Regions from separate parts of the Corynebacterium sp. H128 genome, predicted to be linked through region 2. Evidence: riboswitches for the same ligand, from Rfam matches in the RefSeq annotation. Region 2 holds a riboswitch; the other holds the start of a gene.
What was found. Region 2 has a riboswitch for thiamine pyrophosphate ahead of WG915_RS02485 (ECF transporter S component). Riboswitches for the same ligand answer to the same signal wherever they lie in the genome.
Positions count from the first base shown of each region.

Region 1: another riboswitch for thiamine pyrophosphate. It lies ahead of thiO (glycine oxidase ThiO); the one in region 2 lies ahead of WG915_RS02485 (ECF transporter S component).

Region 1 covers NZ_JBBHKW010000007.1:102,658-107,050, forward strand. Annotated here, with positions in the region: gene moeB (molybdopterin-synthase adenylyltransferase MoeB) at 1-825, opposite strand, end outside; gene WG915_RS07875 (thiazole synthase) at 822-1,586, opposite strand; gene thiS (sulfur carrier protein ThiS) at 1,591-1,782, opposite strand; gene thiO (glycine oxidase ThiO) at 1,779-2,861, opposite strand; TPP riboswitch at 2,856-2,976, opposite strand; gene thiE (thiamine phosphate synthase) at 2,995-3,636, shown strand; gene WG915_RS07895 (type 1 glutamine amidotransferase domain-containing protein) at 3,637-4,341, opposite strand.
Region 2 covers NZ_JBBHKW010000002.1:124,405-128,797, reverse strand. Annotated here, with positions in the region: gene WG915_RS02500 (DUF808 domain-containing protein) at 1-573, opposite strand, end outside; gene WG915_RS02495 (patatin-like phospholipase family protein) at 633-1,529, opposite strand; gene WG915_RS02490 (DUF2218 domain-containing protein) at 1,597-1,968, shown strand; TPP riboswitch at 1,995-2,110, shown strand; gene WG915_RS02485 (ECF transporter S component) at 2,102-2,692, shown strand; gene WG915_RS02480 (ABC transporter ATP-binding protein) at 2,693-4,186, shown strand; gene WG915_RS02475 (energy-coupling factor transporter transmembrane component T family protein) at 4,183-4,393, shown strand, end outside.

The sequences.
Region 1 (4,393 bases), on a different contig from region 2:
AAGCGTGCCCCGCGGCTCGGGCGTTGTGGGCGCCGGCGTGGCGGTGGCGCAGACCTCGCGCAGGTGTGTAAGCGTGCGGGGCGGGACGCGCGCGGGGTCGCGCTCAAAGCTGAGCTCGCGTGTCGACGCCTGCAGCGCATCAACCAGGAGCAGCTTGCCGACGGCCGGTCGTCCCACCCCTGTGATCAGCTTGAGCGCCTCGATGGCCAGCATCGCACCGATCATGCCCGCTAGTGCCCCGAATATGCCGCCGACTGCGCAGCTCGGAATGGCGTCGGCCGGTGGGATATCTGGGAAGAGATCGCGCAGCATCGGGCCCGCGTTTGGGTCGAAGATGGAGAGTTGGCCCTGGAACTGGGAGATGGTGCCCCACACGAGCGGGGTCCCGGTGATCTCGGCGGCATCATTGGACAGGTAGCGGGTAGCAAAATTGTCGGTGCCATCAATTGCCAAGTCGTGGTCGCGGAACAGAGCCAAGGCATTGTCTGGAGTCAGGCGCTCCCGGAGCGGGGTGACCTTGATGAAAGGGTTGAGTCGTGCCAGGGCGTCGCGAGCGGAATCCACCTTTGGGCGCCCTATGTCCGCCATGCGGTGAATTGTCTGTCGTTGGAGGTTCGATTCTTCGACCAGGTCATCGTCGATGACCGTGATGTGGCCAACGCCCGCAGCGCCCAGGTAGTTCAGGATGGGTGAACCGAGTCCGCCCGCCCCGATCACCAGGACGCGCGCCTGCTTCAGCTTAAGCTGACCCTCCTCCCCCACACCGGGCAGCGTGAGGTGGCGGGCGTAGCGGCTGCGTTCGGCTCCGGACAGGGAGTTGCTCATTGTGCTTCCTGCGAACCGGAGATGCGACCATCAAAAGCAGAGCTGGCCTGGGCTAAGCGGCGTTTCGGGATCCGTCCGGCCTCGTAGGCGTGGCGGCCCGCGATCACGGCGTGCTTCATCGCGGTGGCCATCTGGACCGGATTGTGAGCGCGGGTGACTGCGGTGGCGAGCAGTACTGCGTCGCAGCCGAGTTCCATGGCCAGTGCCGCATCAGAGGCGGTGCCGAGGCCTGCGTCGAGGATGACGGGAATCCCGGCCCGTTCCACGATGAGCTCGATGTTGTGCGGATTAAGGATCCCGAGCCCGGTGCCGATCGGGGCGCCAGCAGGCATGACCGCGGCGACGCCGACGTCCTCAAGTCGGCGGGCTAGCGCCGGGTCATCGTTGGTGTAGGCGAAAACTTGAAAGCCTTTGGTGACCAGCTGATCTGCGGCGTCGAGGAGCTCTATGCCGTCGGGTAGCAGGGTGTCTTCGTCAGCGATGACTTCGAGTTTGATCAGGTTCGTTTCCAGCGCTTCGCGGGCAAGTTCCGCGGTGAGGACGGCATCGCGGGCGCTAAAGCAGCCAGCAGTGTTGGGCAGCGCCTGGATGTGGTTGCGTTTGAGCAGCTCAAAGATGCTCGCTCCCGTTGCGGGGTTGTAGCGGCGCATCGCCACGGTAGTTAAAGCGGTGCCCGATTCGATGAGTGCCCGTTCCAGGGTGGTCAAGGAGGTTGCGCCGCCGGTGCCCATGATCAGGCGGGATTGTGCCAGAAATTCCATGGTGCTACCCGCCCTGCGCTGCTGTGACGATTTCGACATCGCCTGCTACCGGGGTGTCCTCCCAGCGACTCTTGGGTACCACGGCGCCGTCGATTGCCACCGCGATTCCGGCGGTGCGTCCGATTTGCGCCTGGATGAGCTGCTGCACTGTTTCCCCTGGGGTGGGTCGGTAGGGAGAGCCGTTTACTGTTGTCATCTCTTCTCCTCGAATCGAAATGGGTTGATGGCGGCGGCCGTTTCAGCAGGAATCTGCACACCGAGGACGATGTCCGCTGTGAGTTTGGCGCCGATCGCGGCAAGCAGGATGCCGTGGCGAAAATAGCCGGTAGAGACGGTGGTGTTCGTAGCGATGCGACCGATCATGGGGACATCATCGGGTGAACCAGGGCGGGCGCGGGCCGTCATCTCGGCAATGGTGCATTCCCACAGGGAGGGAAGGATGTGGTGGGCGTCGCGAAGCAGCTGGTGGACGCCCTCCGCGGACACTCCGGGGCCATCCTCGCGGGAGGTCGCGCCGAGGACCACGGTGCCGTCGCTGCGCGGGACAAGATAGACAGGGCGACCACGCACCACTGCCCGGACGGTGCGGCTGATCAGCGGTTGGAGGTGCGCGGGTACGTTGAGTCGCAGCACATCGCCGTAGACCGGGCGCAGCGGCAGCGCCGGCAGCCCCGCGATGTCGGCGGTGTGCAGCCCCGCAGCGACAACGATGTGGTCGGCGGCGTAACTGCTTGTCGACGTCCGTACCTGCGTATCCACCCGCACCACCTCTTCCCGCACCACGCGATCCCCGAGTAGGTGCAGCAAGGCCGCGCAGAACTTCCGGGGGTCAATCTGGTGGTCTCCCGGGATGTGGACCGCCCCCAACACGCCGGGCCCGAGGGCTGGTTCCATGCGACGGGCCTGCGTGGCAGTGAGGCGTTCTACTGCGCCGATCTCGGATTGCAGTTCGACGAGTTCGGAGAGGGTGACACGATCGGCCGCGTCACCCGCACAGACGAGGGTTTCGGAGGTGAGGTAGCCAACGTCCATGCCGGAAGCCTCGGTCACTGAGGCGACGAGCGCTGGGTAAAGCTGCTTCGACTGTGCCATGAGGGGATACAGCGTCGGTTGATCCCACACGACCTCAGAAACGGGGGCGAGCATCCCAGCGGCAGCAAAGCTGGCCTCGGAGACCGGTGCTGGGTCAAAAACTTGTACGGTGTGGCCGCGTTGCTGCAGCTCCCAGGCCGTCGATAAGCCGACGATGCCGGCGCCCACGATTGCGACATGCATGGTTTTCATCCTTCCTACGGCGGCATGACCCGCATCAGGTGTGGTGGTCGGCGCGTATCGCGCGCCCTCTCAGCCCCCTCGGGTATTTCTCCTAGGGGCTCCCACGGACTTTCTGACACCTACTATAGAGCTCATGGATCGCCCAGAACGCCTAAAGCAGCTTTCCGAAGCCCGCCTGTACCTATGCACCGATGCCCGTACCAAACGGGGGGACCTGCGTGAATTTTTGCACGAGTGTTACGCATCCGGCGTGGATATCATCCAACTGCGGGACAAGAAGCTGGAAGCCCGCGCTGAGATCGCGGCGCTGGAAATTCTGGCGGAGGTAGCGCAGGAACACGGCAGAATGTTTGCGGTTAATGATCGCGCGGATGTGGCGCTGCTGGTGGGCGCTGACGTGTTTCACGTTGGCCAAGGCGACCTCAGTACGCAGCAAGCGCGCCGGGTGCTTGGGTCCGAGGTGCTCATCGGGCGTTCGAATAACTCGGTGGCACAGTTCGCGGCGTCTAACGCTGATCCTGGCCTGGACTATGCCGTCATCGGGCCGGTGTGGCCCACGCCGACTAAGCCAGGCCGACCAGCAGTGGGACTCGACGTGGTCGCAGAATGCTCGGAGATCGCGGGCGAGAGGCCGTGGTTCGCCATCGGCGGCATCTCCCCCGACACCGTTGGACAGGTGCGCGCGAGCGGGGCCCGTGGCGTGGTGGTGGTACGCGCGCTGACCGAGGCGGCGTCGATCCCGGAGGCCGCCCACGCGCTGCGCGGCACTGAGTAGTTAAGTCAGTTCGGCGATCAGCAGCTCGGCGAGCTCCTGAGAGGACTGCGGATTTTGGCCGGTGAAGAGGTTGCCATCCTGGACAACCTTGGGGCGCATCGGCAGCAACGCCTTCTGATAGTTCATGCCGGCTGCTTTGAGTCGGTCCTCTAGCAGCCATTTCGCCTTCTTCGCCGCCGGGTTGATGATCTCCTCCGCGTTGGAAAAGGCCGTGACATTCTTATTGGCGAAGGGCGTTTGGCCAGTGGCTTCGTCGATGGTGGCTAGGAGCGCTGCCGGAGCGTGACACAGCAGTGCCAGCGGTCGGCCGGAGGCGAGTCGCTGGGAGAGGAGCTCTCCGGAAGTCTTGTCATAAGCGAGGTCCTCCATGGGGCCGTGTCCACCGGGGTAAAAGATCAGGTCGAATTCATCTGGGTTGATGTCTGCGAGGTCGCGTGGGTTACTCAGCTGCGGCTCCAACTCGGCGAGCTTTTCCTTGAACTTGGCAGCCGCCGACGGCAGCACACCACCCTTGATGCTCAGGCTGGTTTCATCTACCGTGGGCGTTTTGCCGCCTGGGGTGGCAAAGGTAATCTCCATTCCCGCGTTTTGGAAACATTCATAGGGAGTGAGCAATTCTTCCGCCCAGAATCCGGTCGGATAGGTCGAGCCGTCTGCCAGAGTCCAGTGATCTGCGGCACTCACGACCATCAGTACGTTTGCCATAGTTCAGCCTCCTCGATTTGTGCTTTTTCAGTGCGGTGGCACCGAGGATACG
Region 2 (4,393 bases):
GAGGAGTCCGACGGCGCCGTAGACCAGGAGCGTGATACCGATAGCGACTAAAGCTAGGACCGCTGTGCGCATCCAGAACCCGTAATGGGTTACCGCATTGAGGGAAATAACCATGATTTCCGCAGACAGGATGAGATCAGTAGTGATGGCGCTGCGCACCAGTTTGTCCTCATCTGCAGGTTCTTTCTCAACTGCTTCTTCTGGGTCAACGTGCTCTCCGGAGAACTTCTCGATCACTTTCTCCATTCCCTCGAAACACAGGAAGGAGCCACCCAACATGAGGATTGGGGTGAGGAGCCAAGGAGCCCACACTGAGAGCGCGAGGGCGATCGGCAGGATGATCACCAGCTTGTTTACTAGTGATCCCTTGGCGATGCGCCAGATCATGGGCAGCTCGCGGGCTGGGGAGATGCCATCGACATACTGTGGGGTGACAGCGGCGTCGTCGACCACGACGCCTGCTGCTTTTGCGCTGGTTTTGGCGGCGGCTGCGGCTACATCGTCGGCGTTAGCCGCGGCGACTTTGGCAATAGCTGCAACATCGTCGAGTAGGGCAGCAAGTCCACCAGCCATATCAGTTCCTTTTCATCAAGATGGAAAATAACGAACAAGGGGACATTCTATCTGCATTTTCAGCGATTGCTGGCTTTCAAGAAATTAAGAATCGCATCCCATTCTTCTTCAGTTTGAGTTTCACCCGCAGCGAATGAGGCTTGGAGCTTTGCCAAATTGCGTTCCTTGTTGCCTACGAGCATGTTCTTAGGGGAGAACATGTAGGCGTCACCAGATGCCTCGAGGGATAGTAGTTCCTGTTGGGTGCGGTTGTAGCGTGCCGGGCGAGCAATTAGGGCCTCGGCGATTGCTGGATAGCGTCGAAAAGCGCGGCGGATCAGCTGAGGCCGGGTGATGGTCGGCTTAATGTACTCGCGTGGCTGCGAGCGCAGCACAAGGAAGGTGCTGAAGCCGTCCGCTTGGGCAGCGTCGAGGGGGATTCCGCCAGTTGGGCCAAGAGCGCCGTCGACATAGGGGATTCCGGCGATGATCGGCATGGGCATGATGAGCGGCATCGTAGAGGAAGCCCGCACCCGTTGCGCCAGATCTTGTTGTGTTGAGATATCCTCGCGGCCCCAATAGACCATCTCTCCAGTATCTGCACGTACCGAACCAATGCGAAATGGGGTCGGGTTGGCCTGAAACGCGGGGAAATCAATGGCAAACCTCTGGTCTGGGGCCGTAGAGGTCTCGTAGATGTACTCCGAGTTGAAATAGCCGCGGCCTCGCAAGAAGGATCCCCAGCCACCTGCCTGCGCAGAGGCTGGCATGTCAGTGAAGGCCTCGCGGGTGCGCTGGCGAGAACCAGATAGGTAGTTAACCGTGTGCGAAGTACCTGCGGAAATTCCGCCGACCCACCCAAAACGGATGTTCTCAGCAAGGAAACGGTCAATCACTGCGGCAGTATATGAATTGCGGGTGCCGCCCCCTTCAATGACCAAGGCAACGTTGGGGTAGTGCAATTCATGTGCAGTCATGTTTACAACATACAAAGTTGTACAACAATTAGGCGGGATTAACCCAGCTTAAGTACACTCGGTGCGCATGTACGGTGAACTTCATGGAACGTCGACCGCTCGGGTCGCCACCGACCGCCCCGCGCGGTACGCAAAGCAGCTAGTGTCGCACTTCGGCAATCACAACGATGGTCATTGGAGTGACGATGATGCCCGCGGAGATCTCAGCTTCGTAGGCGAGGGCGAAGCCTCGGAAAACCCGAAGAAAGCCTTCGAAGGCAAAGTACACGTCTCTTTTGTTGCGGCGGAACAAACACTGCTCATCCACATTGAAGGGCCAGAACGACTCATCGAACGCTTTGAACAGGTGGTCGGCAAGCACCTCGTTCGCTTTGGGGCCAAGGATGGACTGCACGTGCAATGGCGCCGATCCAATGGCGAAGCTGGGACCAGCCAATAGCGGCTGTTAGAGTAGCAAGAGAAAACATTCACCAACACGGGTGCTCGGAGACTGAACCGGGCTGAGATGCGCGAGATTGTGCGCGAACCGTATGAACCTGATCCGGGTAATTCCGGCGAAAGGGAGTAGCTCAATGAATCAATCAAAGTCTTGGCGTGTCGTCGACATCCTCGTGGCAGTAGTACTGGGTGTTGCGTGTGGCCTGATCTTTTGGGTGTGGAACTCGGTGGGATACGCCTGGTACGAGGCCCTCAACGCCCTCACCCCGGGTTTCGGTGGACTCGTTGCGGGCATTTGGCTGCTGGGCGGGGTGCTCGGTGGCGTGATTATCCGCAAGCCGGGTGCCGCGCTTTTCGTCGAGGTGCTTGCTGCCATCGTATCCGCAGTTATGGGCAACCAGTGGGGAATTGAAACGCTCTACTCAGGTTTGGCGCAGGGGCTGGGCTCGGAGTTGATATTCGCGATCTTCCTCTACCGGCGTTTCGGACTCATCAACGCAGTTTCAGCCGGAATCGGAGCTGGATGGGGAGCATTTCTCCTCGAGCTAGTAGCATTCGGCAACTTGGCCAAGGGTGCATCGTACAACCTGTTTTACCTTGGCTCTTTGACTATCAGCGGTGCAATACTCGCTGGACTTCTTGGCTGGTTGCTGATGCGGGCGCTTGCAGCAACCGGCGCACTTGATCGTTTTGCCGCAGGCCGGGAAAACCGCGCGCTGGTCTAGATGAGTCCACACGAGGGCGCTGGTGTCACGGCCCGCGGTTTTGGCTGGCGGCATGCAGGGCGCAAGAAGCCCGCGCTGAGCGACGTCGATTTCCGGATTAACCCTGGCGAAAGAGTTCTGCTGCTGGGAGAATCCGGAGCCGGCAAATCGACGCTATTGGCCGCAATAGCAGGAGTGCTCGGCGGCGAGGACGAAGGCGATTGGTTTGGAAGCCTAAAGGTTGCAGGTAGCGATGCCCGCGATGTCGCTGCCACCCGTGGGAAGGTAGGCATGCTGCTCCAAGACCCCGATGCGCAGGTCATCGCCTCGCGAGTCGGGGATGACGTTGCCTTTGGATGCGAGAACCTAGGGGTAGACCGCGAGGAAATCTGGCGCCGAGTGCCGGAGGCTTTGGCCCTCGTTGGCCTCCAGCTGCCACTCGACCATCCCACGGCCGAGCTTTCCGGTGGGCAGAAGCAGCGCTTGGCCTTGGCAGGAATTATCGCTATGGGAGCGCAGATCATCGTGCTCGACGAGCCAACTGCCAACCTGGATCCAATCGGCGTTCAAGAGGTTCGTGCGGCGATAGCCCGTATCACCGCGGAAACGGGTGCGACTCTGATCGTGGTGGAACACAGAGTAGAAACGTGGCAAGGGATCACCGATCGTGCCATCGTGCTCTCCAGCTCCGGTGGTCTGCTCGCAGATGGACCGTTAGCGCAGGTGCTGCCGGAGCAGGGGAAGCATTTGGCCGCCCACGGGATCTGGGTGCCGGAAGAATTCGTGGCTCCCGAGCAAAGGATCGAACTTTCTGGGCGCAGACCAGTAGCTACCGAGTCTGCATTGAGCGCAGAGAACCTCAGCACGGGGTGGGCTCGGCCAATAGGGCAACCGCACACGCTGCGGCTGCCCGCCGGCAATTCCACCGTGATCACAGGCCCGAATGGCAGCGGAAAGAGTACCTTGGCCTTGACCTTGGCAGGCTTGCTGCCCCCGCTCGGGGGGACGATTCGAGCAGCTGGGCAATCAGGGTTGCCCCACACGTGGCGATCCGCGAAGCTGGCTACCCAGATCGGCTTCGTGTTTCAGGACCCAGAGCATCAATTTCTCAGCACCTCCGTTCTGGATGAACTGCTGGTAGCACCCCGAGTTCTGGCGGCTCAAGGCCGCCGGCGATGGCCGTGGCAACCGGCCCCGGATGCAGCGGACGTCGATAAGCAGCGTGCAATGGAGCTGCTCGAACGGCTGCGACTCGAGCACTTGGCGGCGGCGAACCCATTCACGCTATCCGGTGGGCAGAAGCGCCGCCTTTCCGTGGCCACAGCCCTGATTTCCTCGCCAGGCATCGTGATTCTGGATGAGCCCACGTTCGGGCAGGACCGGCGCACTTTCCTAGACGTAGTCACCCTACTGCGTGAACTGACCGATACCGGAGTGAGTGTTGCCGCCATCACCCATGATGAGCTGTTCATTTCTCTGCTCGGAGACCACCGAATTGAGGTGGGGGTGTCTTGAATATCCTAAGTGGCACTAATCCAGTGACTAGAATTGGCGCGCTGGTGCTATTTACAACTCCGCTGCTGCTCAGCGTGGATTGGGTCTCGGCTGCAGTAGCGCTGGGAATCATCTTTGTGTTTGCACCACTGTGTGGCTTGGGGTGGCTCTCCTTGCTGAGAAAAGCCTGGCCAATACTCCTTGCCACCCCCATCGCTGGGTTGTCGA